2 regions of the Stenotrophomonas sp. YJH_SMC_133 genome follow, and region 2 is predicted to be linked to the other one. Evidence: riboswitches for the same ligand, from Rfam matches in the RefSeq annotation. Region 2 holds a riboswitch; the other holds the start of a gene.
The links. A riboswitch is a leader RNA that binds a small molecule or an ion and turns the genes downstream of it on or off. The one in region 2 is predicted to bind glycine.
Positions count from the first base shown of each region.

Region 1: it holds a riboswitch for glycine, as region 2 does, so the genes downstream of both, gcvP (aminomethyl-transferring glycine dehydrogenase) here and AC5P78_RS03185 (trimeric intracellular cation channel family protein) in region 2, are expected to answer to the same signal.

Region 1 covers NZ_JCAFTW010000001.1:86,123-101,062, reverse strand. The annotation lists gene AC5P78_RS00410 (response regulator transcription factor) at 1-249, opposite strand, end outside; gene AC5P78_RS00405 (ArnT family glycosyltransferase) at 381-2,084, shown strand; gene AC5P78_RS00400 (phosphatase PAP2 family protein) at 2,196-2,948, shown strand; gene AC5P78_RS00395 (phosphoethanolamine transferase) at 2,945-4,594, shown strand; gene AC5P78_RS00390 (M2 family metallopeptidase) at 5,216-7,180, shown strand; gene AC5P78_RS00385 (hypothetical protein) at 7,475-7,867, opposite strand; gene AC5P78_RS00380 (siderophore-interacting protein) at 7,936-8,832, opposite strand; gene AC5P78_RS00375 (multidrug effflux MFS transporter) at 8,973-10,199, opposite strand; glycine riboswitch at 10,499-10,601, shown strand; gene gcvP (aminomethyl-transferring glycine dehydrogenase) at 10,664-13,531, shown strand; gene AC5P78_RS00365 (VOC family protein) at 13,625-14,035, opposite strand; gene AC5P78_RS00360 (amino acid permease) at 14,139-14,940, opposite strand, start outside.
Region 2 covers NZ_JCAFTW010000002.1:129,372-144,311, reverse strand. The annotation lists gene AC5P78_RS03210 (NYN domain-containing protein) at 1-710, opposite strand, end outside; gene AC5P78_RS03205 (NAD(P)/FAD-dependent oxidoreductase) at 834-2,114, shown strand; gene AC5P78_RS03200 (hypothetical protein) at 2,206-2,661, opposite strand; gene AC5P78_RS03195 (nuclear transport factor 2 family protein) at 2,667-3,098, opposite strand; gene AC5P78_RS03190 (GIY-YIG nuclease family protein) at 3,170-3,445, opposite strand; glycine riboswitch at 3,486-3,575, shown strand; glycine riboswitch at 3,589-3,694, shown strand; gene AC5P78_RS03185 (trimeric intracellular cation channel family protein) at 3,777-4,394, shown strand; gene AC5P78_RS03180 (3-deoxy-7-phosphoheptulonate synthase) at 4,563-5,636, opposite strand; gene AC5P78_RS03175 (hypothetical protein) at 5,932-6,189, opposite strand; gene AC5P78_RS03170 (DUF6616 family protein) at 6,302-6,640, opposite strand; gene AC5P78_RS03165 (DNA alkylation repair protein) at 6,688-7,428, opposite strand; gene AC5P78_RS03160 (MarR family winged helix-turn-helix transcriptional regulator) at 7,425-7,925, opposite strand; gene AC5P78_RS03155 (sensor histidine kinase) at 7,998-9,296, opposite strand; gene AC5P78_RS03150 (response regulator) at 9,329-10,036, opposite strand; gene AC5P78_RS03145 (aspartyl protease family protein) at 10,143-11,072, shown strand; gene AC5P78_RS03140 (serine hydrolase domain-containing protein) at 11,140-12,303, shown strand; gene AC5P78_RS03135 (DUF6445 family protein) at 12,332-12,943, opposite strand; gene groL (chaperonin GroEL) at 13,078-14,727, opposite strand; gene AC5P78_RS03125 (co-chaperone GroES) at 14,809-14,940, opposite strand, start outside.

The sequences.
Region 1 (14,940 bases), on a different contig from region 2:
GTCACGCGCGGTCAGCATGATCACCGGCACTTCCGATGCATGCTCGGCGCGCAGCCGGCGCAGCACCTCCGGGCCCTCCATGCGCGGCAGCATCCAGTCCAGGATGACGGCGTCATACGGATGGCTCCCGGCCAGGTGCAGTCCGGTGATGCCATCCGGCGCCACGTCGAGCACGTGCCCGCGCGACTCGAAATAGTCGAACAGGTTGGCCACCAGCTGGCGGTTGTCCTCGATCACCAACAGACGCATGCACGAAACATCCACGGAAGTTCGTACCATGGTAGCGCCGCACATGTCGGAATGCGGTCGCCCCGGCGCCGCTCTGACGCTTTTCCCACCCCTGCCACCTCAGAATGGCCGTTTTGCTCCCGGAGCCTGCCGTGCCCGTAGCCCTGCCCCGCCGTTGGCGCCTGCCCCCGTTGTGGCTGCTGATCATTGCTGCGCTGGCAGCGGGGATCGGCCTTCGGCAGCCGCAGCCGCCGGACGAGCCGCGCTTCGTGCTGGCGGCCCGGACCATGGTCGAGAGCGGGCAATGGCTGCTGCCGCACCGTGGCGTGGAACTGTATGCGGAGAAGCCACCCGTCTTCATGTGGCTGCAGGCCGCCGCCTACGAGATCGTCGGCAGCTGGCAGTGGTCCTTCCTGCTGCCGTCGTTGCTGGGCGCCCTGCTCAGCCTGTGGCTGGTGTCGGACCTGGCGCGGCGGCTGTGGTCGCCACGACATTCCATCTACGCCCTCGCTGCGCTGTTCTGCACCCTGCAGTTCGGGCTGATGGCCAAGCGTGCGCAGATCGACATGGTGCTGGTGGGCATGACCACCGTGGCCCTCTGGGGCCTGATGCGTCATCTGTGTGAACGCCGCAACCTGCCCGCCCTGTGGCTGGCCGGCTTCGCCGCAGGCGTCGGCACGGTGACCAAGGGCGTGGGGTTCCTGCCGCTGCTGATGGTGCTGCCCTGGTTCGGCTGGTGGCTGTACCAGCGCCGCCGCGGACGCACGGTGGAAGGTCCGCATCCGGCAACCCTGCTCTGGCTGATCCCGGCCTTCCTGCTGGGTGTCGGGGTGTGGCTGGCGCCGCTGGGCTGGGCCCTGCTGCACACGCCCAGTGCCGAACTGCAGGCTTATGCGCACGAGCTGCTGTTCAAGCAGACCGGCACCCGTTATGCCAATGCGTGGCACCACCGGCAGCCCGCCTGGTATTACCTGCAGGTGATCCTTACCCTATGGCTGCCGGGCAGCCTGCTGCTGCCGATGCTGTTCAAGCCCTGGTGGCGCCGTATCCGCCGTGGCGACCGCCGCCAGTGGCTGCTGCTGGGCTGGGCCGTGCTGGTACTGGTGTTCTTCAGCGCCAGCCCGGGCAAGCGCGAGGTGTATCTGTTGCCGATGCTGCCGGCGATGGCACTGGCGGTGGCGCCGCTGCTGCCCGGCCTGCTGCGCCGCCTGTGCGTGCGCCGCTACCTGTTCGGCTACAGCGTGGTGCTGATGCTGGCCACTGGCACGCTGGGCGTGATGCTGCTGACCGAACACGCTTGGGCGGTGGCCCAGCTGGAACGCCGCGCCATGCCCGATACCCTGCTGCCGGTGCTGGGCGATGGCCTGCTGACCTTCGCCATCGCGCTGGCCACGCTGATCGTGTGGTTGCGGGTGCGCCGCGCGGCGACGCTGGTGCTGCTGACCCACGGCATGCTGTGGATGCTCTACGGCCTGGTACTGATCCCGGCGCTGGATCCCTATGCATCGGCGTCAGCGCTGATGCGCCGGGTCGGCGCGCGGATCGGACCGGATGCCGAACTGGCGCTGGTGGCCTGGCGCGAGCAGAACCTGCTGCAGGCCGACCGCCCGGTACGCGAATTCGGCTTCAAGCGGCCCTGGGCAGAGCAATGGCATGACGCCGGCCCTTGGCTCGCTGAGGCGCCGGACAAGCGCTGGCTGCTGGTGCTGGACGATGCGATGAGCCCCTGCGTGGATCCGGCCAAAGTGATCGACATCGGTGTTGCCAACAGGAATCGTTGGCAACTGCTTCCCGGTACCGCATGGAACCCGGAGTGTCACGCCGAGCGGACAGGATCGACTGCCGAAGAAGACTGAACGTTGACATGCGCCTGGGACTCATTAACCCGGCGCGAACGGGCGTCCGACCCTTCTCCGACATCAAGGTGACGAGCATGAGCGCGGATTCCCGAACCGCCCCTTCCCAGCATGCCCGTCCGTCCCCTTGATTCGGTAGCGCCGCTTGCGACATCACCACTGGCGTCTCGATTTGCGGTAACTCACCTCTGGCTGCCTGTCGCAATCGGCCTGCCATTGTTTACGCTGCTGATGGACTTCGGCGGTGATCAATGGGTGGCCGATCACCTGTTCCGTCTTGAAGGCAGCCACTGGGCGCTGCAGGACGCCTGGATCACCCGCAGCGTCGTGCACAAGGCCGGCAAATGGTTGAGCACGGCGGCAGCGCTGGTCGTGACCCTGCTGTGCTTCCACCACTGGCGTAGGGGTCGCGATCGCACCCTGCAATGGGCGCTGCTTTATGTCGTGATTGCCATGGCACTGGGCACCGGCGTGATCTCCCTGCTGAAGTCGCTGGTGCCGATGGAATGCCCCTGGGACCTGCTGCGCTACGGTGGCCACCAGCCTTTCATCGGTCTGTTCACCCTGCGCCCGGAAGGCATGCCGGCACAGGCCTGCTTCCCGGCAGGCCACGCCAGCGCAGGCTATGCGTGGCTCTGCCTGTATTTCTTCGCGTTGCTGTGGCGGCCGTCCTGGCGCTGGACCGGGCTCTGGATCGGCCTCGGCACCGGCCTGGTGTTCGGGATCAGCCAGCAGTTGCGGGGCGCCCATTTCCTTTCGCATGACATCGCCACCGCGTTGATATGTTGGCTGCTTTCGTTGGGCCTGTATGTTCTGATCCACCGTCAGCTGGACCGTCCCCACCGCCAGGAGGCAAACGCATGAGTGCATCGGTCCAACGCTCCGCCCGCCTCCCCACCCTTGCGGGTCTTCGCAACTGGCGGCCGCAGCTCTCCACGGAAGCACTGATCGCGCTGACCAGCCTGTTCTTCGCGGTGGCCGGCAACGGCCTGTTCTGGCACAGCGCGATGGCGAGCCATCCGGGCAGCCTGCGTTACGCGCTTTCGCTGCTGCTGTTGCTGCTGGGCGCGCACGGCGTGCTGCTGGGCATCCTGGTCTGGCGCTGGAATGCCAAAGTGGCAATCAGCCTGTTGCTGCTGGTGACGGCGTTCGCTGCGCACTACATGAGCCGCTACCACATCTATCTGGATGCGGACATGCTGCGCAACGTGCTGGCGACCGACCCGAAGGAGAGCCGCGAGCTGATGACCGTATCGCTGCTGTGGCCGCTGCTGCTGCTGGCCGTGCTGCCGATGGTGGTGCTGTGGCGCGTGCAGCTGCGCCGACGCAGTTGGGGCCGCAGCCTGCTGTGGCGACTCGGCTTCCTGGTCGTGGCGGCGGCGACCGCAGTTGGCGGTGCGCTGATCTCGTTCCAGGATGTCTCGGCGCTGATGCGCAACCAGCGCGAAGTACGCTATCTCGCCACACCGGCCAACGTGCTGCTCGGTATGCCGCGCGCGCTGCGTGGCGACAATCCGGTGCAGCGCGCGCCGAAGCTGCCGATCGGCACCGACGCCAAGGCCACGCCACGCGCCCTGGCCAGCAAGCCGCGCCTGCTGGTGATCGTCATGGGCGAGACCGTGCGCGCGCAGAACTGGGGGCTCAACGGCGGCCGCAACACCACCCCGGAGTTGGCCCAGGCACCGGTGATCAACTTCCCCGACATGCACTCCTGCGGCACCAGCACCGAAGTGTCGCTGCCGTGCCTGTTCTCGCCGTGGGGACGCCACGACTACGATGAAAAGAAGATCCGTGCACACCAGTCGCTGCTGCACGTACTGAACCGCGCCGGCATCGCACCGTTGTGGCGTGACAACCAGTCCGGCTGCAAGGGCGTCTGCGAAGGGCTGGAGTTCCAGTCGCTGTCCGATGCGACCACCCCGGGGCTGTGCGCCGATGGCCGCTGCATGGACGAGATCCTGCTGCAGGACCTGGCCACCCAGGTGCGTGCCAAGCCAGGCGACCGCGTGGTGGTGCTGCACCAGCTGGGCAACCACGGCCCGGCCTACTTCGAGCGTTACCCGGCAGCCTTCGCGCGCTTCAAGCCAACATGCGACACCCGTGACATCGGCCGTTGCTCTCGCGAAGAGATCACCAACAGCTATGACAACGCGGTGTTGTACACCGATCATTTCCTGAGCAAGACCATCGGCACCCTGCAGGGCATGCAGGATTACGACACGGCGATGATCTACCTGTCCGACCATGGTGAATCGCTGGGCGAGAAGGGCCTGTTCCTGCATGGCGTGCCGTATGCGATCGCTCCGGCCGAGCAGACCCGCGTACCGATGACGATGTGGTTCTCGCCGGGCTTCGCCAGCAGCCGTGGGTTGGACCTGCAGTGCGTGCGCAAGCGTTCGGCGGCGTATACCGACCACGACAACCTGTTCCCGTCGGTGCTGGGCCTGATGCAGGTCAAGACCTCGCTGTACGAGCGCGATCGCGACCTGTTCGCCAACTGCGAAGGTTGAGGGTTGTTCGGCAGGGCTTTCAGCCCTGCACCCGCGGTAGTGCCGGCCGCTGGTCGGCAGCCTCGACAGCAACAGCAACAGCAACAGCAACAGCAAATGCTGGCATTCCGTGGATTGGCGGGGTGGGTCCGGTGGCGGGGGACGCTGCAAGTACGTCCATGTAAGCTCGGTCGCCGCATCCATGCGGCTCACGCCCCCGCCACCGGACCCACCCCGCCTTCGACAGTTTTCCGCGCTCTGTTGGACATGCCGATGGGGTCGGATCCGTTTTCCGTAGGAAAACGGATCCGACCCCATTTTGATTGTCGATATCTGACAGATGTGTCGACCAAGGTCGACACCTACCGACAGCACATGGAATCTGTCAGAGGTGGGGCGGTGTCGGAGTGCGGGGTGTCAGCCGCATGGATGCGGCTGCCAAGCCTACACGGACGTACTTGCGGCGTCCCCGCACTCCGACACCGCCCCGCCAAACCACGGATAGTCCGCTGTTGCTTCGGCCTTCGCCGTTGCTTGAAAGCCTCTGCGGGTGCCGGGCGCCGCCCGGCCGACTTCCGCCACTTGCGGTCGCAGCCACTGCCCACTAGCCTTCGGCCGTCGTTCACCACCCAAGGACCGCCCGTGAAACACCGTCATCTCCTGCTGGCCTCGGCAATCGCCGCCGCCACGCTGGCCCTGGCCGCCTGCAAGAAGGAAGCTGCCCCAGGCACCGATACCGCCAGCAGCAGCGCCCCGGCCGGCGAAACCGCCGACCAGTTCGTGGCCCGCATCAATGCCGAATTCAAGGCCGCCTACCCGGAGATGACCTCGGCGCAGTGGCTGTCTTCCACCTACATCAACAGTGATTCCGAACGCATCGCGGCCAAGGCCAACGAGCGCTCGCTGACCCAGCTCAACAGCTGGATCGAACAGGCCGCCAAATTCGATGGCAAGCCGATGAGCGAGGACAGCAAGCGTGCGATCCACCTGCTGAAACTGATGTCCTCGATGCCGGCGCCGCGCGATCCGGCCAAGCTGGCCGAGCTGACCCAGATCGCCACCCGCATGGAAGGCAGCTACGGCGCCGGCAAGTACTGCACCGACGCCAACGATCCGAACTCCTGCCGCCAGCTGGGCGAGCTGGAACAGGTACTGGCGCGCAGCCGCGACTACGACAATCAGCTTGACGCCTGGCAGGGCTGGCACAGCACCACCAAGAGCATGCGCGGCGACTACCAGAAGTTCGTCGGCCTGGTGAACGAAGGCGCCAAGGGCATGGGTTTCACCGATGCCGGCCAGATGTGGCGCAGCGGCTACGACATGCCGCCGGAGCAGATCGGCCCGGAAACCGACCGCCTGTGGGAACAGGTCAAGCCGATGTACGAGCAGCTGCACTGCTACGCGCGCGGCAAGCTGGACAAGACCTATGGCAAGGACAAGGCCGAAGTGGGGAATGGCCTGATCGCCGCGCACCTGCTGGGCAACATGTGGCAGCAGGACTGGTCGAACCTGTGGGACCAGCTGGAACCGTACCCGGGCGCCGGCAGCCTGGACATCACCGCGGCGCTGGAAAAGCAGTACCAGACCAACCTGAGCGCGGCGCTGGCCAAGGCCGGCAAGGATGCGAACGTGGCCGCGCAGTACAAGGCGCAGCGCGAGGCCGAACTGCGTACCGCCAAGCAGATGACCGAGCGCGCGCAGGACTTCTACGTGTCGCTGGGCATGCCGTCGCTGCCGCAGTCCTACTGGGAAAAAACCCAGTTCATCAAGCCTGACGACCGCGACGTGGTCTGCCACGCCAGCGCCTGGGACATGAACATGGAAGGCGACGTGCGCACCAAGATGTGCATCAAGCCGAACGAAGAGAACTTCACCACCATCTACCACGAGCTGGGCCACATCTATTACGACCTGGCCTACAACCCGCTGCCACCGCTGTTCCAGGGCGGTGCCAACGATGGCTTCCATGAAGCGATCGGCGACACCATCGTGCTGGCGATGACGCCCAAGTACCTCAGCTCGATCGGCCTGGTCGATGCGCCGACCGAAAGCCGCGAGGCGGTCATCAACAACCAGATGCGCATGGCGCTGTCAGGCGTGTCGTTCCTGCCGTTCGGGCTGATGATCGACCGCTGGCGCTGGGGCGTGTTCGATGGCTCGATTACTGCCGACAACTACAACAAGGCGTGGTGGGACCTGAAGGCCAAGTACCAGGGCGTGGCGCCGGCCAGCACCCGTGGCGAAGAGTTCTTCGATCCGGGCGCGAAGTACCACGTGCCGGGCAACACTCCGTACACCCGCTACTTCCTGGCGCGCATCCTGCAGTTCCAGTTCTACAAGGGCCTGTGCGACGCGTCCGGCTACAAGGGCCCGCTGCATGAGTGCACCTTCTACGGCAACAAGGAAGCCGGCCAGAAGTACTGGGCGATGCTGAGCAAGGGTGCCAGCCAGCCGTGGCAGGCCACGCTGAAGGAGCTGACCGGTACCGACAAGCTCGATGCCGGCCCGATGATCGAGTACTTCACCCCGGTCAACGAGTGGCTGAAGCAGCAGAACGAAGGCCAGATGTGCGGCTGGCAGGCCAGCGCGGCCCCGGCGGCGAAATGAAAAAAGGGGCGGGTCCGCGAGGATCCGTCCCTTTCTGGTAGTGCCGGCCGCTGGCCGGCAACTACGCGATGAAGACCCAACGGGCAGCCGGCCAGCGGCCGGCTCTACCGAAACGGCAGTCAAAGGCCAGATGTGCGGCTGGCAGGCCAACGCGGCCCCGGCGACGAAATGAAAAAAGGGGCGGATCCGAAAGGATCCGCCCCTTTCCGGTAGTGCCGGCCGCTGGCCGGCAACTACGCGATGAAGACCCAACAGCTGGCAGCCAGCCAGCGGCCGGCTCTACCGCAACAGCGGTCAGCTGTTCTTCTTCGCGGCCATCGCTGCGGCCAGCTCGGCCTTGAATTCCTCGAAGGTCTGGCCCTTCTCCCTGGCTTCGGCCTGTGCGGCATCGCGCAGCGCGTCGGAGTACATCAGGCGCACCGGCGTGCCATTGCGTTCGTGCAGCTCACCGGCCTGCATGATCAGCGCCAGCACCTGTGCGGCGCTTTCGCTGTGGCCGGCAATGCGGCCATCCATGCCCAGCACCCATTCGCCGTCGCGGCGCACGACACCGGCCAGCAGGGTGCGCTGTGCATCGCGCAGTTCCGCATGCGGCTCCACCGGCGAGGCCTGCGCGGCGGCCTTGTTGGCGGCCTGCTTTTCCTGGCGACGGCGCTGGTCGCGGCGGGTCTTGGAGCTGGTGGACATGGTGCGGTACCGCTGCGAAGGGGGGCGCAAGGATAGCGCACCCCGCCCGCAGCACCGCTTCACACCCCTCAGTCCAGCACTTTGCCGTGCCGCCAGTAGCCCATGAAGGTGATCGCGCGGCGGTCCAGCCCGCAGTCGCGCACCAGATGGCGACGGATCGCCATCACCGCCCCCGCCTCGCCCGCCACCCAGGCGTACAGCGGCCCGGCCACCCGGGTATCGGCCTGCTCCCAGAGGATCTGCGTATCGACGTCGATCTCCTCCAGCGCATCGCAGGCAGTCACGCCCGAGGTCGCTGCCAACCGCGCCTGGACCGCCTGCAGCAACCGCTGTCCGTAGGCGGCCTGCCAGCGCGGCAGCCAGACCAGCTCGGCGCTGGAGGGCGCCTTCAGGTGCACCGCATCACCGGCCTGCGCCACCTCCAGCAGCGCCAGCGTGCGCGGTGGGTCGACCATGGCCGCCAGTTCCTCGAGGATGCCGGCCACCGCAGGCAACGCGGTTTCATCGGCCACCAGCAGCACCTGGCCGACACCGGCCGGTGGCTTCCACTCCCAGCCCTCGCTGCTCCCGGCACAGTCGGCGTCCGGGGCCAGCAGCACCACGCGGTCGCCTGGGCGGGCGTGCATGGCCCAGCGCGAGGCGGGGCCGGTTTCGCCATGGATGACGAAATCGACGTCGACCTCGCCCTGCTCGGCGCGCAACTGGCGGATGGTGTAGGTACGCATCGGCGGGCGCTTGTCGTCCGGCAGGGCCCGGTAGCGTGGGTACCAGTCTTCACCGCTGGGGACCTGCGGCACCTCCTGGCCGGGCAAGGGGAAGAACACCTTGATGCGCTGGTCAGGGCCTTCGGTCTTCATCCGCGCCACGTCGGCACCGGTGAACACCATGCGGTCCAGGGAAGGGGAAAGAACGCGGCGCTCCTTCAGCGCCACCTCGAACAGGCGGTAGGTCTGCTGCGCAGCCATGGGGAACCTCATGCAACGACATCGGATTGGCTGGCTGTCGTGCATCCACGCACCGGCTGGCTGGAGTGCCCAGCCTAGTCCGGTCGTTCCTCTTCGCAAGCGTTGCGGGCAAAGCGGCCGGCCCTACCCCTGCGCGCTGCTCAATGGCCCGTGCAGGCCGCCTGTGCCGCGCGTTCACGCTGGTGTTCCCAGTACCAGAACACGAAGCCGGCGGCGAAGAACGCGGCCTGCCCCAGCGCCAGGTGCAGCGGGCTGGCGCTGAGCAGCGGCGACACCACGCCGGCCACCACCGTGCTGATCATCAGCTGCACGAAGGCCTGCAGCGACGAGGCCAGGCCGCGCTGGTGCGGGTACATGTCCAGCACCGCCAGCGCCAGGATCGGGAAGATCAGCGCCATGCCCATGCCACCCAGGAAGATCGGCAGCACCGCCCACGGCAGCACGAACTGCGGCGACAGCGCCACGTAGCCGACATTCAGCAGCACCGACAGCGCACACAGGCCGAAACCAATGGACACCTGGCGGGTGGGCGTGGTGTGCCCGGCCATGCGCCCGGACAGGAACGAGCCGGTGGTCATGCCGCCGATGGTGGGGATGAACAGCCAGGCAAAACCACCCTCGCCCAGATGCAGGTGCTGCATCACGAACACCGGCGCCGAGGAGATGTACAGGAAAATGCCGCCGAAACCGATGCTGCCGGCCAGCGCCAGGCGCAGGAACCGCGGGTTGAAACCGATGCGCACGTAATCACGCAGCAGCACGCGCGGCGACAACGGCACCCGTGCCTCCACCGGATGGGTTTCCGGCAGGTAGCGTGCGGTGGCCGCCAGCAGGAGCAGCGCAAACACCACCAGGAACCAGAAAATCAGTGGCCAGCCGGCGCCACTGAGCAGGATCCAGCCGCCAATGATCGGTGCGATGGCCGGAGCGATGCCGAACAGCATCGATACCTGGCTCATCAGGCGCTGCGCATCGTGGCCGTGGTACAGGTCGCGGATCACCGCGCGGCCGACGATCATGCCGACGCCTGCTGACAGGCCCTGCAGCGCACGGAACGCCAGCAGCGTGGTCAGGTCGGTGGACAGCGCGCAGCCGACCGAAGCGCCGACGAACACCACCAGGCCACCGAGGATCACCCGCTTGCGGCCCCAGGCGTCGGACAGCGGACCGTGCGCCAGGCTCATCAGGCCGTAGAACAGCAGGTACACGCTGATGGTCTGCTGCACCGCCACTTCGTCCACCGCCAGGCGCTGGGCCAGCTGCGGGAACGCGGGGAAGATGGTGTCGATCGAGAACGGACCGAACATGGCCAGGCCGGCGAGCAGCAGGGCCATGCGGCGGGTGGAGGGAGCAACAGCGGCGGTCATGGGAAAGGCGTCCGGCAGGGCCATGCGCGGCACGCACGGCGGGCGCCGGTCCCCTGCAGCAGGGACGGCGCCAGATGAATTCGGGTATCCGCCCATCATAGGTGGGGAATGCGCCTGATGCCATGCAGCAGTGCACAAAACGCACGGACGGGCCATCGGCCATTCAGGCGCGGCCGCCAGGTCCGAAGGCGGCCGCCGCGCCCGCAACGGGCTATAATCGGCGGGCAACACGGTGGGAGAAGCGGAACACCGCTGCCGAAGGCGCAACGCCCGTAATCGCTCAGGCCCGATACCACCCGTAACACAACTCTGGAGAGACCGGTTCGATCCGGCGCCGAAGGGGCACGAAGCTGCGGTCCGCCGCGCTTTTAAACTCTCAGGCAAAAGGACAGAGGGGCGCCCCGCAGACCGCCGACCGGCGGCTTGTGCCCGTGCGTGTGCCCTTTCCTGACGGATCCTTCGCCATGTCCCAGAACACCCCTTCCCTGCGTGAGCTCGAGCACCACAACGCGTTCGTCGAGCGCCACATCGGCCCCAACGACGCCGAGATCGCGCAGATGCTCGACGTCGTCGGCCACGCGTCGCTGGATGCGATGACCGACGCCATCGTGCCGGCCAAGATCAAGTCGCCGGCACCGCTGGCACTGCCGGAGTCGATGACCGAAGTGCAGGCACTGGCGAAGATCCGTGCGATCGCCGACAAGAACACCGTGCTGCGCAGCTTCATCGGCCAGGGTTACTACGGTACCCACACGCCGAACGTGATCCTGCGCAACATCCTGGAAAACCCGGCGTGGTACACCGCCTACACCCCGTACCAGGCGGAAATCTCGCAGGGCCGCATGGAAGCGCTGATCAACTTCCAGACCCTGTGCGCCGACCTGACCGGCATGGAAATCGCCAACGCCTCGCTGCTGGACGAAGCCACCGCCGCCGCCGAAGCGATGACCCTGGCCAAGCGTTCGGCCAAGTCGAAGTCGGACACCTTCTTCGTGCACGACGCCGTGCACCCGCAGACCCTGGAACTGCTGCGCACGCGCGCCGAGCCGATGGGCATCGTGCTGCGCGTCGGCACCCCGGCCGAAGCGCTGGAGTCGGAAGCCTTCGGCCTGCTGCTGCAGTACCCGGATACCTTCGGCCAGGTCGGCGACTACAAGGCGCTGGTCGACGCTGTGCACGCACGTGGCGGCCTGGTGGCCGTGGCCACCGACCTGTTGGCACTGACCCTGCTGGCCGCCCCGGGCGAATGGGGCGCGGACATCGTGGTCGGCAACAGCCAGCGTTTCGGCGTGCCGTTCGGCTTCGGTGGCCCGCACGCCGCCTTCATGGCCTGCCGTGACGCCTACAAGCGCTCGATGCCGGGCCGCCTGATCGGCGTTTCGATCGATGCCCAGGGCAACCCGGCCTACCGCCTGACCCTGCAGACCCGCGAACAGCACATCCGCCGCGAGAAGGCCACCTCCAACATCTGTACCGCGCAGGTGCTGCTGGCGGTGATGGCCTCGATGTACGCCGTTTACCACGGCCCGGAAGGCCTCACCCGCATTGCCCGCCGCACCCATCGACTGGCCTCGATCCTGGCCGCAGCGCTGCGCAATGCCGGCGTGCAGGTCGGTGGCGACTTCTTCGACACCCTGCACGTCACCGGCGTGCATGCCGATGAAATCCATGCCAAAGCACGCGCCGCCGGTTACAACCTGCGCGCGATCGACAGCGACTCGGTCGGCATCAGCCTGGACGAGACCACCACCCGCGCCGACATCGTCGCCGTGGCTGCGGTGTTCGGTGCCACGCTGGACGTCGACGCGCTGGATGCCAGCACCGCCGACGCGCTGCCGGCCGGCCTGCTGCGCCAGTCCGCGTTCCTGACCCACCCGGTGTTCAACACCCACCACAGCGAGCACGAACTGCTGCGCTACCTGCGTTCGCTGGCCGACAAGGACCTGGCGATGGACCGCACGATGATCCCGCTGGGTTCGTGCACCATGAAGCTCAACGCCACCGCCGAGATGATCCCGGTGACCTGGCCGGAGTTCTCGCAGATCCACCCGCTGGTGCCGGCCGACCAGGCGCTGGGCTACAAGGAACTGATCGACACGCTGGAAGCGATGCTGGTCGAATGCACCGGCTACGACGCGGTCAGCCTGCAGCCGAACTCCGGCGCACAGGGCGAGTACGCCGGCCTGCTGGCGATCCGCGCCTACCACCGCTCGCGCGGCGAAGGCCACCGCGACATCTGCCTGATCCCCGATTCGGCGCACGGCACCAACCCGGCCTCGGCGCAGATGTGCGGCATGAAGGTGGTGGTCACCAAGACCGATGCCAACGGCAACGTCGATGTGGAAGACATCCGCCTCAACGCCGAGAAGTACAGCGACCGCCTGGCCGCGATCATGATGACCTACCCGTCCACGCACGGCGTGTTCGAGGAAGAGGTGGTCGAGATCTGCGAGATCATCCACCAGCACGGCGGCCAGGTGTACACCGACGGCGCCAACATGAACGCCCTGGTCGGCGTGGCCAAGCCCGGCAAGTGGGGTTCGGACGTTTCGCACCTGAACCTGCACAAGACCTTCTGCATCCCGCACGGCGGCGGCGGCCCGGGCGTCGGCCCGTGCGCGGTCAAGGAACACCTGGCCCCGTTCCTGCCGGGCAAGCTGGGTGACAACGGCCCGGTCGGCATGGTCAGCGCCGCCAGCTTCGGCAGCGCCTCGATCCTGCCGATCAGCTGGATGTACATCGCGATGATGGGCCGCGAAGGCCTGCGCAAGGCCACCCAGGTCGCGCAGCTCAACGCCAACTACATCGCCAAGCGCCTGGCCCCGCACTTCAAGACCCTGTACACCGGCCGCAACGGCCTGGTAGCACACGAGTGCATCCTCGACGTACGCCCGCTGGAGAAGACCAGCGGCATCGGCGCCGAGGACGTCGCCAAGCGCCTGATCGACTTCGGCTTCCACGCCCCGACCCTGAGCTTCCCGGTGGCCGGCACGCTGATGGTCGAACCGACCGAGAGCGAATCGCTGCACGAGCTGGACCGCTTCATCGACGCGATGATCCAGATCCGCGAGGAGATCACCGCGATCGAAGACGGCCGCCTGGACCGCGAGGACAACCCGCTGAAGAACGCGCCGCACACCGCCACCGCGGTGACCGCCAGCGAGTGGACCCACGCCTACCCGCGCGAACTGGCTGCCTTCCCGCTGGCCAGCCTGAAGCAGAGCAAGTACTGGCCGCCGGTGGCGCGCGTCGACAACGTGTACGGCGACAAGAACGTGATGTGCGCCTGCATCCCGGTCGATGCCTACAAGGATGATGAAGTCGAGGCTTGATTCCTCGCGGCATCGGTAAAGAGAACGGCCCGCGCAAGCGGGCCGTTTTCATGAGGGCGGGTGGACCAGGGTCCACACCCACGGTAATCCCGATCACGGGTCCGGCATCTGCCCCAGGCTCAACTGCCACGACACGCCGAAGCGATCCTGCACCCAGCCGTAGCGGTTGCTGAAGTCATAGTCGCCCACCGGCATCAGCCAGTGGCCGCCCTCGCCCAGCACGCGCGCGGCGCGCTCGAACTGCTCGGCGCCGGAGCACTCGACGAACAGCGAGATCGACGGGCTGAAGGTGAAATCGTGCACGTCCAGGCTGTCAAAGCACAGGTAGTGGGTGCCACCGAGCAGGAAGATGGCCTGTCGGACCTGCCCGGGCACGCCGGCACCGGCGCCGTCCGGATGGCGCTGCATTGCCAGCAGGCGGAAATCGGCGAAGGCCTCGGCGTACAGGGCCAGGGCGGCCTCGGCCTGGCCGGTAAACATCAGGAAGGGGCGACTGCGCAGCATGCGGTACTCCCGGTCGACGGGCCGATGACGGCCCACACGATCAGGATGGCACGGCAGATGTGCAGCCCCCGTGGTAGTGCCGGCCGCTGGCCGGCAGCTTCAGTCACGCCTCGCGCATGCGCCGTGCGATGGCGCTGCCGGCGGCGATCGTGGCGGTCAGCGCCACCATCGACAGGAACTGCAGGCGGGTGTGCGACTCGCTCAGCAGCAGGCCGAAGATCAGCGCCAGGATCGCCAGCGCGCAGCAGGTCAGCCACGGGAAGCCCGCCATGCGGAACGGCAGCCGGGTACCCAGGCGATCCGCGCGGCGGCGCAACACCAGTTGCGAGACCAGCGACAGCGTCCACACCAGCAGGCAGGTGGAACCGACGATGTTCAGCAGCACCGGCAGCACCCGGTCCGGGAACAGCAGTTCCATCACCGTGGCGGCGAAACCGAACAGCACGCTGGCCAGCACGGCAATCACCGGCACCTGGCGCGGATCGGTCCAGCCCAGCACCGCCGGCGCTTCGCGGCGCTGCGCCAGTGAATACATCATGCGCGAGGCGCCGTAGAGGTTGGCATTGAGTGCCGACAGCAGCGCGATCACCGCAATCAGGGTGATGGCGGTGCCGGCGCCCGGAATACGGGCAATGTCCAGCACGGCGGCGAACGGCGACTTCAACGCTTCGCTGGTCCACGGCACGACGGCGATGATCACGCTCAGCGAGCCGATGTAGAACACCAGGATGCGCCACGCCACGGTGCGGATGGCACGGGCGATGCTGCGCTCCGGATCTTCGGTCTCCGCCGCCGCAACGGCGACGATCTCGGTGCCACCGAAGGCAAAAACGACAACCAGCAGTGCAGCGCCAATACCGGCCAGGCCCTTCGGTGCGAAGCCACCATGCTCGGTGAAGTTGCTC
Region 2 (14,940 bases):
ATCGCCGCCAGCAGATCGCTGAGCTTGCCGTAGCCGTAGTTGCGCGGGTCGAACGACGCCTGGTTGCCGATCTGGCTGCCGACCGGGCCGAGGTGCGACCAGCCATCCTCGCCCTCGGCCGCGGACACCGCGCGGCGCAGCATCTTCACCAGCCGCGTGTCGCTGCGCATTTCCGCACCGCTCTTGCGCGGGCGCGCATCGTCGTTGGCCACCGGTTCGTTCGAGGCCTGTTCGCTGGATGCCTGTTCGGTATCCGGCACGCTGGCGTGGGTCTGGCCCAGTGCTTCCAGGTAGGTGAATTTCGAGCACGCGTTGACGAACGGCTCGGGTGTTTTCTTCTCGCCGAAACCGTACACCTTCACGCCATCGGTCAACAGGCGCATCACCATCGGGGTGAAGTCCGCATCGCTGGAGACGATGGCAAAGCCATCCAGGTTGCGCGCGTACAGCAGGTCCATGGCATCGATCACCATCGCCATGTCCGAGGCATTCTTGCCCTTGCTGTAGGCGAACTGCTGGATGGGACGGATCGCATACTCATGCAGCACCGCTTCCCACCCCTTCAGTCGCGGGCTCTTCCAGTTGCCATAGGCGCGGCGCACGTTGGCCACCCCATAGCGGGCCACTTCGGCCAACACCTCGTCGATCTTCGAGGCCGGCGCATTGTCGGCGTCGATCAACAGGGCGATGCGCTTTTCCGGTTCGCTCATGGACTCCTCGCGGGCGGTTGCCTGAACCCGAGTATCGCCGATCCACGCGGGCGCTGACGTGACAGGCGGCCGCCGTGCGAAGATTCCAGGCGCTTCCCCCAATGCCCCCACTGGAGTGAGTCGATGAGTCGCGAGCGCGTTCCCCACCTGGTTGTTGTCGGCGGCGGTTTCGCCGGTCTCTGGGCCACCCGTGCCCTGGCCCGCGAGCGCATACGCATCACCCTGGTCGACCGCCGCAACCATCATCTGTTCCAGCCGCTGCTGTACCAGGTGGCCACCGCCGGCCTGTCCGCGCCGGATATCGCTGCACCACTGCGCCATATCCTCGGCCACCAGCGCAACGTGGAAGTCCGCCTCGGCGAAGTGGTCGCCATCGACAAACAGGCCCGGCAGATCCGCATGGCCGATGGCAGCACGCTGGACTACGACAGCCTGCTGCTGGCCACCGGCGCCACCCACGCCTACTTCGGCAACGACCAGTGGGCCGATGATGCGCCCGGCCTGAAGACGCTGGACGATGCGATCGCGCTGCGCCGCAAGCTGCTGCTGGCGTTCGAGCGTGCCGAAGCAGAACCGGACCCGACGAAGAAGGCCGCATGGCTGAGCTTCGCGGTGGTCGGTGGCGGTCCCACTGGTGTTGAACTGGCCGGCACCCTGGCCGAGATCGCGCGGCATACGTTGCGCAACGAATTCCGCCACATCGACCCGGCCAGCGCCAAGGTGCGGCTGGTCGAGGCCGGCCCGCGCGTGCTGTCCTCGTTCCCGGAAGTACTTTCGCTGAAAGCACGCCGCCAGCTGGAAAAGCTGGGCGTGGAAGTGCTGACCGGTACCCCGGTGAGCGACATCGACAGCCAGGGCTTCACGCTCGGTGACCAGTTCGTACCGGCCCGCACCGTGGTCTGGGCCGCCGGCGTGGCCGCTTCACCGCTGGCGCGCACGCTGGACGTGCCGCTGGACCGCGCCGGCCGCGTGCCGGTGCAACCGGACCTGACCCTGCCCGATCACCCGGAGCTGTTCGTGGCCGGTGACCTGGCCGCACTGAGCCAGGCCGACGGCAAGCCGGTACCCGGCGTGGCACCCGCTGCCAAGCAGATGGGCAAATACGTGGCCGAGGTGATCCGCGCACGCCTGCACGGCAAGCCCGAGCCCGGCCCGTTCAAGTACGCCGACTACGGCAACCTGGCCACCATCGGTCGCATGGCCGCGATCGTGCACTTGGGCCGGCTGCAGCTGTCGGGCGTGCTGGCCTGGTGGTTCTGGCTGGCCGCGCACGTGTTCTTCCTGATCGGCTTCCGCAACCGCATCGTAGTGCTGCTGAACTGGGCCGTGGCGTACTGGAGCTACCAGCGCAGCGCGCGCATCATCTTCGGCGATGACCAGGAAGACCGGCGACCGAGGCGGTAGTGCCCGCCGCTGGCCGGCTGCCACGCGGTCCGATCCCTTTCCGCAGGAAAGGGCTCTGACTCCGTCAACATCATCCATGCATGGCGTGGATCTACCGCTTCATCGGGCCGCCGGGCGCCCGCCGTTTCGACCATGCGCGGCAGAAGTCCTCCTTCCTTGCGGTGTCGGCAATCTGCGCGGCACTCCAGTTGCGGGTAATCCAGATCGTCAGTGCCGTGCTGCTCAGATGCCAGCGCAGCATGTCGTGCCGTGGCTGCCGCCAAAGATGGCGGCGGGCAATCCAGAACGCCTCCCGTTCCACCTCTGGCACCTTCTTCTTCATCGCGTCGTCGTCGAAGAACTGCGCGGCGAAACTCCAGGGATTCATCGGCTGAAATCCTGTTCGCGGTTCACTGCTGCACGCAGCCACACCACTGGGCGCACGGTCTGCTGGCTTCGGCCAACCGCCCACCAGGGCAAGCCCGAGCAGGTACAGCAGGCCAGGCAGCAGTGCGATGCCGGCGGCCAGTACGACGACGGAGACCCATGCCTTACCGGCGGCACGCATCGTGCTCACTTCGCCTTCGGTTTCGGGTACCACAACGCGTTGACGATGACCCAGCGCTGGTCGAAGCGCCCCATGTGGAAGTAATCGACGAACCACGGCGTTTCCAATCGCACCGAGGCGGCATTGCCGGTCACGTCCAGCACCGTGCAGCGGCGGTCCCATTGATCCTTCGGGGTTTTCAGCGCGCCCTGCTTCGTCAGCGCGACCAGTTCTTCCTTCGACATGCGGCGCAGGCCCAGCCGCTCGTCGGGCGTATCGCCGAGGACCGCGCGCTTGGCCAGGTCCGGGTGCAGGGAGCGGGCGACGCGCTGCGGGTCGGCCTCCAGCTGGCCGTCGACGTAGTCATGGCAGGTGGCTTCGATGGCCGCGAGGGTGGCCGGGTCGGCAGCGGGACTGGTTGACGCGGAGAGAGCGAACAACAGGGCGACGGTGGACATCCGGGTCTCCAGCGCTGAGGGCTGGGCGATCATCGCATGGCGGCACAGAGGCATCCATGTATGCCATGGATCTACAGGGACCCAGCATCCACCGCCTGCAGCCAGGCCAGCTTGCGTTCGCGCGGCTGCTGCTTGAGCTGCCATTCGGCCCGCGAGGCGGCGGCCCGGTCCGGGTACTCGCGCACGGCCAGCACCCGCAGCGGCGGCCGGGCCCGGGTGTAGCGCGCGCCCTTGCCAGCCTGATGGGCGGCGAAACGCGCGTCCACGTCGGTGCTGATGCCGGCGTAATAGCTGCCATCGCGACATTCGAGCAGGTACAGGAACCACGGGCGGAGGGACGGGGCCATGCCCGGATTATGCCGTGCTGCACTGCAGCGGATATACTGGCGCCCGAATGCAGGAGAGAGGCGCCGCGCTGGCGCCCGCCGAAGGCGCAGGCTCCCATGATCGCTCAGGCCGGTGGGCTGGAATCCCACCAACCATGCATTCGACTCGCCGAGCTGGAGAGAGGTCACCGGGCATGCCCGGGACGATCCGCCGAAGGGGCACGCGGCCCATGCCGCTGAACTCTCAGGCAAAAGGACAGCGGGAGCGGCACCGGTCATCGTCATTCCGTCATTGCGCAGGCAATGGCGGCGTCCGCGCATGGCCGGCCCCACCGCGCCCGGAGCCTGCCCCATGTTGCTGTCCATCATCTACCTGATCGCCATTTCCGCCGAAGCCATGACCGGCGCACTTTCTGCCGGCCGCCGCCGCATGGACCTGTTCGGCGTGGTCATGATCGCCTGCGTCACCGCCCTCGGCGGTGGTTCACTGCGCGACATCCTGCTCGGCCACTACCCGCTGGGCTGGGTGAAGCATCCCGAGTACCTGGGCTTCACCGTGTGCGCGGCGCTGATCGCCACCTGGGTGGCGCGCTGGATGCACCACTTCCGCCGCACCTTCCTGGTGCTCGATGGCCTGGGCCTGATCGCCTTCACCCTGATCGGCTGCTCGATTGCGCGCGAAGCCGGCCATGCGATGCCGATCGTGCTGATCGCCGGCATGCTGACCGGCGCGTTCGGCGGCGTGCTGCGCGACATCCTCTGCAACGAGGTGCCGCTGATCTTCCAGAAGGAGCTGTACGCGATCATCGCACTGCTGACCGGCGCGGCCTACCTGTTGCTGCTGCACTGGGGCGTGGCCGACGCCACCGCGATCCTGTGCTGCCTCGGCGGCGGCTTCGCGCTGCGCCTGCTGGCGATCCACTACCGCTGGGAAATGCCGAAGTTCGTGTATCACGACGAAGTGCATTGAGGTTCGCGCGGCGGAATCCGCACCACCCCGGCGATGTACCTGGCGCTGTCGCTCATGCGCAGCGCCAGGCGCATCGCCGGTGCAGATGGGCCGGTCTCCAACTCCGACCGGCCCTGATCGCGGCCGCACCCCCGCAGGCGCTGGCCGCCATCCACACACGTGCCGCACTCAAGCGGCTTCGGACACCTTCACGTCGCGACGGGCGCGCACGGCCGCGGCCAGTCGCTCCAGCACCGTCACGGTGGTGTCCCAGTCGATGCAGCCATCGGTGATGCTCTGCCCGTAGACCAGCGGTTGGCCTTCCACCAGTTCCTGGCGACCACCGACCAGATGGCTCTCGATCATCACACCGACGATGCGCTGTTCACCGTCTTCCAACTGAACGGCGATGTCCTCGATCACCTTCGGCTGGTTGTCCGGATTCTTCAGGCTGTTGGCATGGCTGGCGTCGATCATCAGACGAGTCGGCAGCTTGGCCTTGGCCAGCGCCTGGCAGGCCTCGGCGACACTGCCTGCATCGTAGTTCGGCTGCTTGCCGCCGCGCAGGATCACATGGCAATCCGGGTTGCCAGTGGTCGACACGATGGCGGTGCCGCCCTGCTTGGTGACCGACAGGAAGTGATGCGGATTGGAGGCCGCACCCACCGCGTCGGCGGCGATCTTCACGTTGCCATCGGTGCCGTTCTTGAAGCCGACCGGGCACGACAGCCCCGAGGCCAGTTCGCGGTGCACCTGGCTTTCGGTGGTGCGCGCACCAATGGCGCCCCAGGCCACCAGATCGGCGATGTATTGCGGCGAGATCACGTCGAGGAACTCGACGCCGGCCGGCAGGCCGAGCTTGTTGATGTCGCGCAGCAGGCCACGGGCGATGCGCAGGCCCTTGTCGATCCTGAAGCTGCCGTCCAGGTCCGGATCGTTGATCAGGCCCTTCCAGCCCACCGTGGTGCGCGGCTTCTCGAAGTACACGCGCATCACGATTTCAAGTTCCCCGGCCAGCGCGTCACGCAGCGGCTTCAGGCGCTGGGCGTACTCGATGGCGGCCTTCGGGTCGTGGATCGAGCATGGGCCAACCACCACTGCCAGGCGGTCGTCACGGCCATGCAGGATCTGGTGCAGGGCCGCGCGCGAGGCGCTGACGGTGTCGGAGGCTTCATCGTCACACGGCAGCATCGCCAGCAGCTGGGCAGGCGGTGTCAGCGGTTCGATGGTGCGGATACGCAGGTCGTCGGTGTGCGGGGGCATTGGGGGAGGTCTCCGGAACGTTGGGGGTCCCCAGCGTGGCGGCATGAAAAAAGCCGCCAGGTTCGCTGGCGGCTTTCGGGAATGCGTCTGAAGCTTTCTTCAGGGTGAGCGCAGTCCTTCCTCCGCCAGTGGCTTCGGAAAGTAATACCAGTAAAAGCGGGTGGCGGCTGCGTTCATGGGTTGTATTGATAGCACAGCTTTTGCGCAGTGCAAAATGTTTCATCCGCAACTGGGGACGCGGTTCAGCGAGATGCGCGCCGGCCCTGCCCACGCGGCGGCAACCACGCAACGTCGCTCATTTGCCATGCACTTCCACGTCCAGCAGCAGGCCCTCATGGATGTCGGCCCAGCGTTCCAGCACGCGATCCAGTTCCTGCCGGGCCTCGTCCAGCTGCTCGGGGTTGAGCAGGGAACGCGCGGTGTAAAGATCGGAAACCAAGCGCCGCAGGGCCGATTCCTGGATGGCCACCGACGGCCCCTCCAGCCCCGGCAACTGCAACGCCGGGCTGTCGCCAAGAGGGCCGAACAGCGTGACCTGGAGCGTGCTCTGCATGATCGACCTTCCTGCGGATGGAAATGGGCAATGTCCTGTTTACCGCGTCTGGGTGACAGGCGCATGTGCCACCCATGCCCAGCACCGGGATCTGCCGGCGTCTGCCGCCCCGCTACAAGGCGGCCAGGTCGGCAAGGTGCTGGGCCATGCTGTCCATCGCGCCTACCGCCTGGGTGGTGGTGAAGTACTCATGCCAGCCGGTAGCGGCAATGCCGGCCATCAACGCATCGACCTCCTCGCGGCTTGCGCAGCGCCAGACCGCATAGAACTGCTCATCGCTGCCGTGCGGTACGCCCGAGGCAACGCGGCCCATCGCCAGCGGCGTGATGCGGACCGGATCGAACTGCTGCATGCCGGCGCCGATACGGGCGAAGAAGGCATTCCGCTGCTCGGGCGGAAGTGTGGTCCAGGCAGGGGTGGCGGTGTAGAGCTCGATGAAGGTGTGCGACATGGTGGTTCTTCCTTGAGGGTTCGGGGGTTGCCGGCCAGCGGCCGGCACTACCGGAGCGAGCGCAGCGCGCGTTTGCGGATGTAGGCGTTGGCGTCGCTGTGGCGCTCATGCTGCCAACGCGTACACAGCTGGCGCAGCCACTGCGGCTGAGTCTTGCCGGCATCGTTGAGCCAATTTCCGACCGAATCCTGCACATAGCGTTCCGGATCGTCGGCCAGTGCTTCCAGCAGCGCGGATGCATGTTCCGGGTGCTGCTTGAACAGTGCGATGTGCGTGGCCCAGACACCGCGCGGACGCAGTGCTTCGCAGGCGAAGCGGCGCAGGTACGGCGATGTTTCCTGTGACCACGGTTGCAGGTGCTCCAGCGCCTGCAGTGGTGCGGCAACGATGTCCGTGCGTAGTGCCAGCCACGCCCATTCGCGCACACCGAAATGGGGGTCATCGGCCAGTGTGCGCATCTGCTGCAGCTTCCCTGCCAGCGTTGCGCGGGCATCTCTGCCGATCAGGTAGCAGGCCCAGCCGCGCACTGTATCGGAGCTGTGATGCTGCCAGAGCGCAGGCGCCCCCTGCCCCGCCTCACGCAGCAGTTGCGCAGCCAGGGCCATGCGCAGCGTGATGCCCTTGCCTGAGGCGTCCCGCATGCGTTGCAGCGCCTCCGGTGCAAGCGCAGGCGCCACCACCTGCAGCAGCGCGGCAAAATCCACTGCCAGGCATTCTGCCAGATGGGTGGCGGGGACGCGGCCGGTGTTGAGTGCTTGCCGGCGTTCCGCAGGAATGGCCGTGCTCATGCTGCGGATTCCCGCCCGGCGTCCGTGTGCTGCCAGACCTTGTGCAGCAGCTGTGACAGCTGCTGCTGTTCATCAGCATCCAGGCCGTTGAACAGCCCACCGATCCATTGCGTGTGCTGCTCGAACAGCGATTCGGCCAAACGCTTTCCCGGTGCGGTCAGCACGATCTGCAGGCGGCGGCCATCCCCGTCATCGTTGCGACGCTGCAGCAGGCCTTCGCGCTGCAGGCCATCGAGCAGGCCGCTGATGGTGGCGCGGGTCACGCCGGCGCGCTCGGCCAGCACATGCGGCGGCAGTGCGCCACCGGCCCCGTGCAACAGGAACAGCACGATGAAGCGACCCTCGCTGAGCCCATGCGGTGCCAGCCGCGCGGCGCAGTCGCGATCGATCGACGAGGACAGCGAGAGCAGCTGGAAACACAGGCGCAGCGGCGCGATGTTGGCGTGACCGCGTCGCTGCGCTTCCTCGATCAGGGCATGGTGCTTGGCTTCGATCATCTCACGCACGCGATATGGTTAGGCGCCTAATCATACAGCCGAACAGCCGCTGCCTGTAAACCACAGCCGATATCAGGTGAACTTTCCCAGCAGCAGGCACGCAATCAGCCCGCCGCCCTCCCGGTGCAGCAGCTGCAGTTCGCCCGCGTGCCGCCTCGCCACATTGGCGGCCACTGCCAGCCCAAGTCCCGCTCCACCGGTGGTGCGACTACGAGAACGCTCGCTGCGCTGGAACGGTTGCAGCAGGCGTACTCGGTCGCCCTCGGCGATACCTGGGCCCCGATCCATCACCTCCAGCTGGACCCCTCGCTCAACCACGGCAAGTCGCAGTTCCACCGCCCCGGCATAGCGATCGGCATTGTCGATAAGGTTGTCGAACGCGCGCCGAAGCAGCAGCGCGTCGCCGTGCCAGGGCAGACTGTCCGGCCCCTGGATGGAGATCTCGACACCGCGCAGCAACGCTGCCTGCACGCACTCCTCCAGCAGCGCGGCCAGATCCAGCGGGCGCATCTGCAACGGCTGCAGTTCACCGCGTGCGTAATCGAGCACCTGCTCGATCATCGTGTCCATGCGCTCGATGTCCGCCACCATCCGGGCCGCCTGTGGTGTGGGCGCGAACTCGGCGCGCAGTCGCAGGCCGGTCAATGGTGTGCGCAGGTCGTGCGCCACTGCAGCCAGCATATGGGTCATGTCCTGGGCCTGCGCACGCAGGCGCTCTCGACCGGTGCCGATCGCGGCGGCCAGCATCTGTACCTCGCGCGGGCCATCATCCGGCAGGGGCGTGTCGGCTTGCAGGTCCACGCGTGCACTGGCATCGGCCAAGCGTCGTAGTGGACGCCCCAGCCGGATCGATGCCCACGCCGCCAGCGGCGCCAGCAACACGGCACCGCCCAGCAGCGCCAGTATCACCTGTCGCCGCCAAGCTGCCAGATCACTGTGATCGCTGCCGACCACCCGCCAGCGGCCATCGGCCTGGCGCACGCCCAGTTCAAACGGCGGCCATTGCATCGCGGTCAGCAGCGCGGCCTGCGCCTTCAGTACACCGACCCGCGCCGTGCCGTCGAGCACCTCGCCGCCTTCGATGACCTGCACATCAGGCGCCTTGCCCTGTCCGCTCCAGACCAGGCGCACCTCCTTCGCCGGCAAACCCATCTGCAGCGCCGCCAACTGGCTGAGCCAGTCACTGGCATTGCCCTTTGGTGGCGCATCCTGCGTCGCCAGATGCAGGCCCAGTGGTGCCGCGGCCTGCTCCCCCCGCAGCACCTGCACGGCCTGGTCCAACCGCATCGGTGGCGGCGCGGGCCGAGGCATCCAGCCAACCACGGCCACGCTGACCAGTGTCGCCAGCAGCAGGCTGGCCAGGGCCAGCATCGTGATCCAACGCGCGGTCGGCCACCGGCTGTTCACAGCACCTGTACCTCGGCGTGGAAGCGATAGCCTTCGCCACGCGATGTCTGCACCAGGGCTTCCGCACCGGGCGAGGCCTGCCCGAGCTTGCGGCGCAGGCGGCTGATGGCCAGGTCGACCGCGCGGTCGACGCTGTCACTCGGCTCGCCACGGCTCAGCTGCAGCAGCTGCTCGCGCCCCAGTACCCGCCCGGGGCGTTCGGCCAGCGCCAGCAACAGGCTGAATTCACCACGGCTGAGCACCAGCTCGTTCCCATCCGGCGCCAGCAGGCGACGTTGTTCCGGCAGCAACCGCCAACCAGAAAAGCGCAGTTCACTGGCTACCTGCGCGCGCAGCTTGTCCTGCCGGCGCAGCAGCGCGCGTACCCGCGCCAGCAGCTCGCGCGGGTCGAACGGCTTGGCCAGGTAGTCGTCCGCGCCCATCTCCAGGCCGATCACCCTGTCCGGTGCGCTGCCCATCGCCGACAGCATCAGGATCGGAATGGCCCGTGCCTGCAGCCGGCGGCAGACCGACAGGCCATCCTCACCGGGCATCATCCAGTCGAGGATGATCACGTCCGGGCGATCGACCTGCAGCAGCACGTCCAGCGCCGTCGCGTCCGCTGCCACCCGTACCTGGTAGCCATGCAGCAACAGGCAATCGGCGATGGCATCACGGATGCTGGCGTCGTCATCGACAACGATGACACGGGCGGGAGTCGTCATGCAGGCAGTATCAGGCAGGTCTGTATCAGGACGGTATCAACGCCGATATTCCCGCGATACGCCACTGCGCGCCAATGGTCACCCATGATCACTGCGGAGACCTGCCTTGCGCCTCATCCCATTCGTCCTGCTTGCTGCCCCGCTGGCTGCGCTGGCGTCCGATTCCCCCGAACACATCCTGCCGATGTGGATGCAGGGCGGTCATCCGGCCGTGGCCGTGTCGCTGGACGGGCGTGCCGAACCGCTGCGCTTCGTGGTCGACAGCGCGGCAGGCGCCACGCTGGTCGATGACCGCGTCGTGCGGCGCTACGGTCTGGGAGATGCGGATGCGGAGGTATCACAGGCCCAAGGGGCAAGTGCAGCCTCCGCGCGGCTGCAGCGCATACGCAGAACGTCCTGGCAGCTGGGCAGTTGGCAGCTGCAGGCCCAAGCCATGAAGGTCGATCTGTCGTCGTTGCCGAAGGACGATGATCCGGCCATTGACGGCTTGATCGGCAACGATCTGACCGGACGCTGGGACACCCGTTGGGACTTCGGCCGCAATCAACTGGCGCTGTGGACACCCGGCGGATTGAACCTGGAAGGACCGGGTTGCCAGCCCAATGCGCTGCCCGGACGCACTGACGGCCTGCGCCAGTTCGGCTTCATCATGCTTGCACTGGGCGCGCCCTCGGTGGACGCCATCGCCGTGGTCGACACCGGTGCCGCGCAGACCGTCCTCAACGCCGAAGCAGCCCGCGCACTGGGGCTGCGCACCGACGGCAGCGACGCACGGGTGCGGGTGCGTGAAAAGGGCACCGAAGGCCTGGGCGGCGGAAAGCAGGCAACCTGGCTGTACACCCTGCCCGGCATGGCCGGCAACGGCTGGCAGCACCCCTCGATGGAGGTCCGCATCAGCGAACTGCCAGTGTTCAAGGCGATCGGCCTGGAGGGCCGGCCGGCGCTGATCCTTGGTGCGGATGCAATGCGCGGCGGCCAGGTGGACATTGGTGCCGGCGCGTCCCGGATCTGCCTGCGCCGGCCGCAGGCCAGCTGACATCCGGCAATGACGCCAGCGGCAGCCTGGCGTAGCATCGCCGTGCGCCCCACCAGGAGTTCCACGCATGTGCCGTGCTGCCCTGATGTTGCTGACGCTGTTCCCGCTGGCCGTGCTGGCTGCACCTCCCCCGGTACCCTCGCCGGCCCGCATCGACGCCGAAGCGCAGCGGTTGATGCAGGCCGCACAGGCGCGCGGCATGGCACTGGCGGTGATCGACGGCGGCAAGGTGGTGCACGTCGCCGCCTACGGCGAGCGCAATACCGCAGGCGAACCACTGCGCACCGATACGGTGATGTACGCCGCCTCGCTGACCAAGATGGCATTCGGCCATCTGGTCGCGCAGCTGGCGCAGGACCGCAGGATCGATCTGGATGCCAGCATCGCCACAGCGCTGGACAAGCCGTTGCCGGATTATCCGCCCGAAACGAAGAAGTACGCCGACTACCGCGTGCTGGCCGATGATGCGCGCTGGCGCCAGCTCACCCCTCGCCTGCTGCTCAACCATGCCAGTGGCTTTGCCAACTTCGGGTTTCTTGAACCGGACGGCCGGCTGAAGTTCCACTTCGATCCAGGCAGCCGCTACGGCTATTCCGGCGAAGGGCTGATCCTGCTGCAGTTCGTGATCGAACGCGGACGGCTGGGCGAGGATGTGGGTGCGTTGATGCAGCAGCGGGTATTCGACCGCTTCGGCATGACCCGCACCAGCATGATGTGGCGCGGGGACTTCGCCACCAACCTGGCCGACGGCTGGACCATGGAGGGCACCGCCGAGCCGCACGATGAGCGCAGCCGCGTGCGCGCGGCCGGTTCGATGGATACCACCATCGCCGACATGGCCCGTTTCGCCGCCGGCTACGTGCGCGGCGATGGGCTGTCAGCGACGATGCGCAAGGAGCTGGTGCGGCCGCAGCTGCCGATCACCACCGCCAGCCAGTTCCCCACCCTGCAGCCGGAGCTGCCGAAGGCGCTGCAGCGCAAGGACCTGGCGGCCGGCCTGGGAGTGGTGACGTTCCGTGGCCCGCAAGGCGCGGGCTTCTACAAGGGCGGCCACGATGATGCGGTCGGTAATACGCTGGTGTGCGTCGAGCAGCAGCAGCGCTGCGTGGTGATCCTGGGCAACGATGTGCGCGCCGAGGCGACCTTCCCGGCGCTGGTGGCCTTCGTGCTCGGCGACATCGGCGTACCGTGGCAGTGGGAGTACGGCGCAGCGAAGGCATTCGTGAAGTAGATCCACGCCATGCGTGGATGACCTCCCTTCAACGCGCCTGCTCGAAGAACATCAGGTAGACCAGCCGCCCATTCTCCGGCCGGTCGCCGAAGGCCGGGCCGGCGGTATGCCAGAACCACGGGCGCAGCAGCACCAGACGGTTGAAGCGCATCGGGATGCGCATGGTCATTTCCCACTGGCTGTCGTCGACGCTGTCGCGCTCGATGATGTCCCGATGCATGTCGCCGCCGTTGGCGTAGCCCAGCGCAGCCAGCTCGTGGGCGTTCAGCGCCATGCGCTCGGTGTTGGTGCGGCGATGGCGGAAGAACTCGGTACCCCCTTCGCAGTGCTCCGGGGCGCTGAGGTAGAGGATGCCGGACCAGTGCGAATGGTCGGTGTGCACCTTGGCGCGACCCACATCGCTGGCCAGGGTCAGCCGGAACTTGCCGTGCGACTGCAACGGATTGACCGGCCGCAGCGGCTCGTTGACCAACCGCGACGCGGCCTCGGACAGGCCGTCCAGCTCCAGCCGTTCGAGCGAATTACGCCCGGGGAATGCCCCCTCCTGCGCCGGGTAGGTCAGGCCCAGGCCGGCCTGGCGCAGGCCGTGTGCATCGGCTGGAGAAAGGAAGTCGTCGACGACGATGAACGAGGTAGGCATGGTCTGCGAGCGTAGCGACGCGGCGCCATGGCGGCAACCGGGCAACAAAAAAACCCCGCCTCGCGGCGGGGTTTTTCCTTGCATCGGGGAGACGCGCCGGCCAGGGCCGGCAACGTCCGACGCGGGCGTGGACCTTAGAAGTCCATGCCGCCCATGCCACCCATGCCGCCCATGCCACCGGCGCCGCCCATGGCCGGCTCGTCCTTCTTCGGAGCTTCGGCAACCATGGCTTCGGTGGTGATCATCAGGCCAGCGATCGAGGCCGCGTTCTGCAGCGCCGAACGGGTCACCTTGGTCGGGTCCAGGATGCCGAACTGCAGCATGTCGCCGAACTCGCCGGTGGCGGCGTTATAGCCGAAGCTGCCGGTGCCTTCCTTGACCTTGTTGATGATGACCGACGGCTCGTCACCGGCGTTGGCAACGATCTCGCGCAGCGGGGCTTCCATCGCACGCAGGGCGATCTGGATGCCGTGGTTCTGGTCTTCGTTGGCGCCCTTCAGGCCGGCCAGCGCGGTGATCGCGCGGACCAGGGCAACGCCGCCGCCCGGAACCACGCCTTCTTCAACGGCCGCACGGGTGGCGTGCAGGGCGTCGTCGACGCGATCCTTCTTTTCCTTCATTTCGATTTCGGTCGAGGCGCCGACCTTGATCACGGCAACACCGCCGGCCAGCTTGGCCACGCGTTCCTGCAGCTTCTCGCGGTCGTAATCCGAGGAGGTGTCCTGGATCTGGGTCTTGATCTGCGCCACGCGTGCATCAACGTTGGCCTTGTCGCCGACGCCGTCGATGATGGTGGTGTTCTCCTTGGAGACCTGCACCTTCTTGGCGCGGCCCAGGTCCTTGATGGTGGCCTTCTCCAGCGACAGGCCGACTTCTTCGGAGATCACGGTGCCGCCGGTCAGCACGGCCATGTCTTCCAGCATCGCCTTGCGACGGTCGCCGAAGCCCGGAGCCTTGACGGCCACGACCTTGACGATGCCACGGATGGTGTTGACGACCAGGGTGGCCAGCGCTTCGCCTTCAACTTCCTCGGCCACGATCAGCAGCGGCTTGCCGGCCTTGGCGACGCCTTCCAGCACCGGCAGCAGGTCACGGACGTTGGAGATCTTCTTGTCGTGCAGCAGGATGAACGGGTCATCCAGGTCAGCGGTCTGCGACTGCTGGTTGTTGATGAAGTACGGCGACAGGTAGCCGCGGTCGAACTGCATGCCCTTGACCACGTCCAGCTCGTTGTCCAGGCCCGAGCCTTCTTCAACGGTGATGACGCCTTCCTTGCCGACTTCCTTCATCGCGTCAGCGATGATCTGGCCGATCGACTCGTCCGAGTTGGCCGAGATGGTACCGACCTGGGCGATCGCCTTGTCGTCGGCGGTCGGCTTGGAGATGTTCTTCAGCTCGGCGACGGCGGCCGAAACGGCCTTGTCGATACCGCGCTTGAGGTCCATCGGGTTCATGCCGGCGGCAACGGCCTTGGCGCCTTCGCGGATCAGGGCCTGGGCCAGCACGGTGGCGGTGGTGGTGCCGTCGCCGGCATCGTCGTTGGTGCGCGAAGCAACTTCCTTCACCATCTGCGCGCCCATGTTCTCGAACTTGTCAGCCAGTTCGATTTCCTTGGCGACGGAGACGCCGTCCTTGGTGATGGTCGGGGCGCCGAAGCTCTTTTCCAGCACGACGTTGCGGCCCTTCGGGCCCAGGGTGGCCTTGACGGCATTGGCGAGAACGTTGACGCCGCGCACCATGCGCGAACGGGCGTCTTCACCGAAACGAATATCCTTGGCAGCCATTGCATTTACCTCATTGGTAGCGCCGGACGATGCCCGGCGGCTGGGAGTTTGGGATCAGGTTGAAACAGGTCGCGCCGAGGCTCAGCCGATGACGGCGAGCACGTCGTCTTCGCGCAGGACCTTGTATTCGACGCCTTCGCTCTTGTACGAGCTGCCGGCGTACTGGCCATAGATGACCTTGTCGCCGACCTTCAGCGACGGCGCGCGCACGTT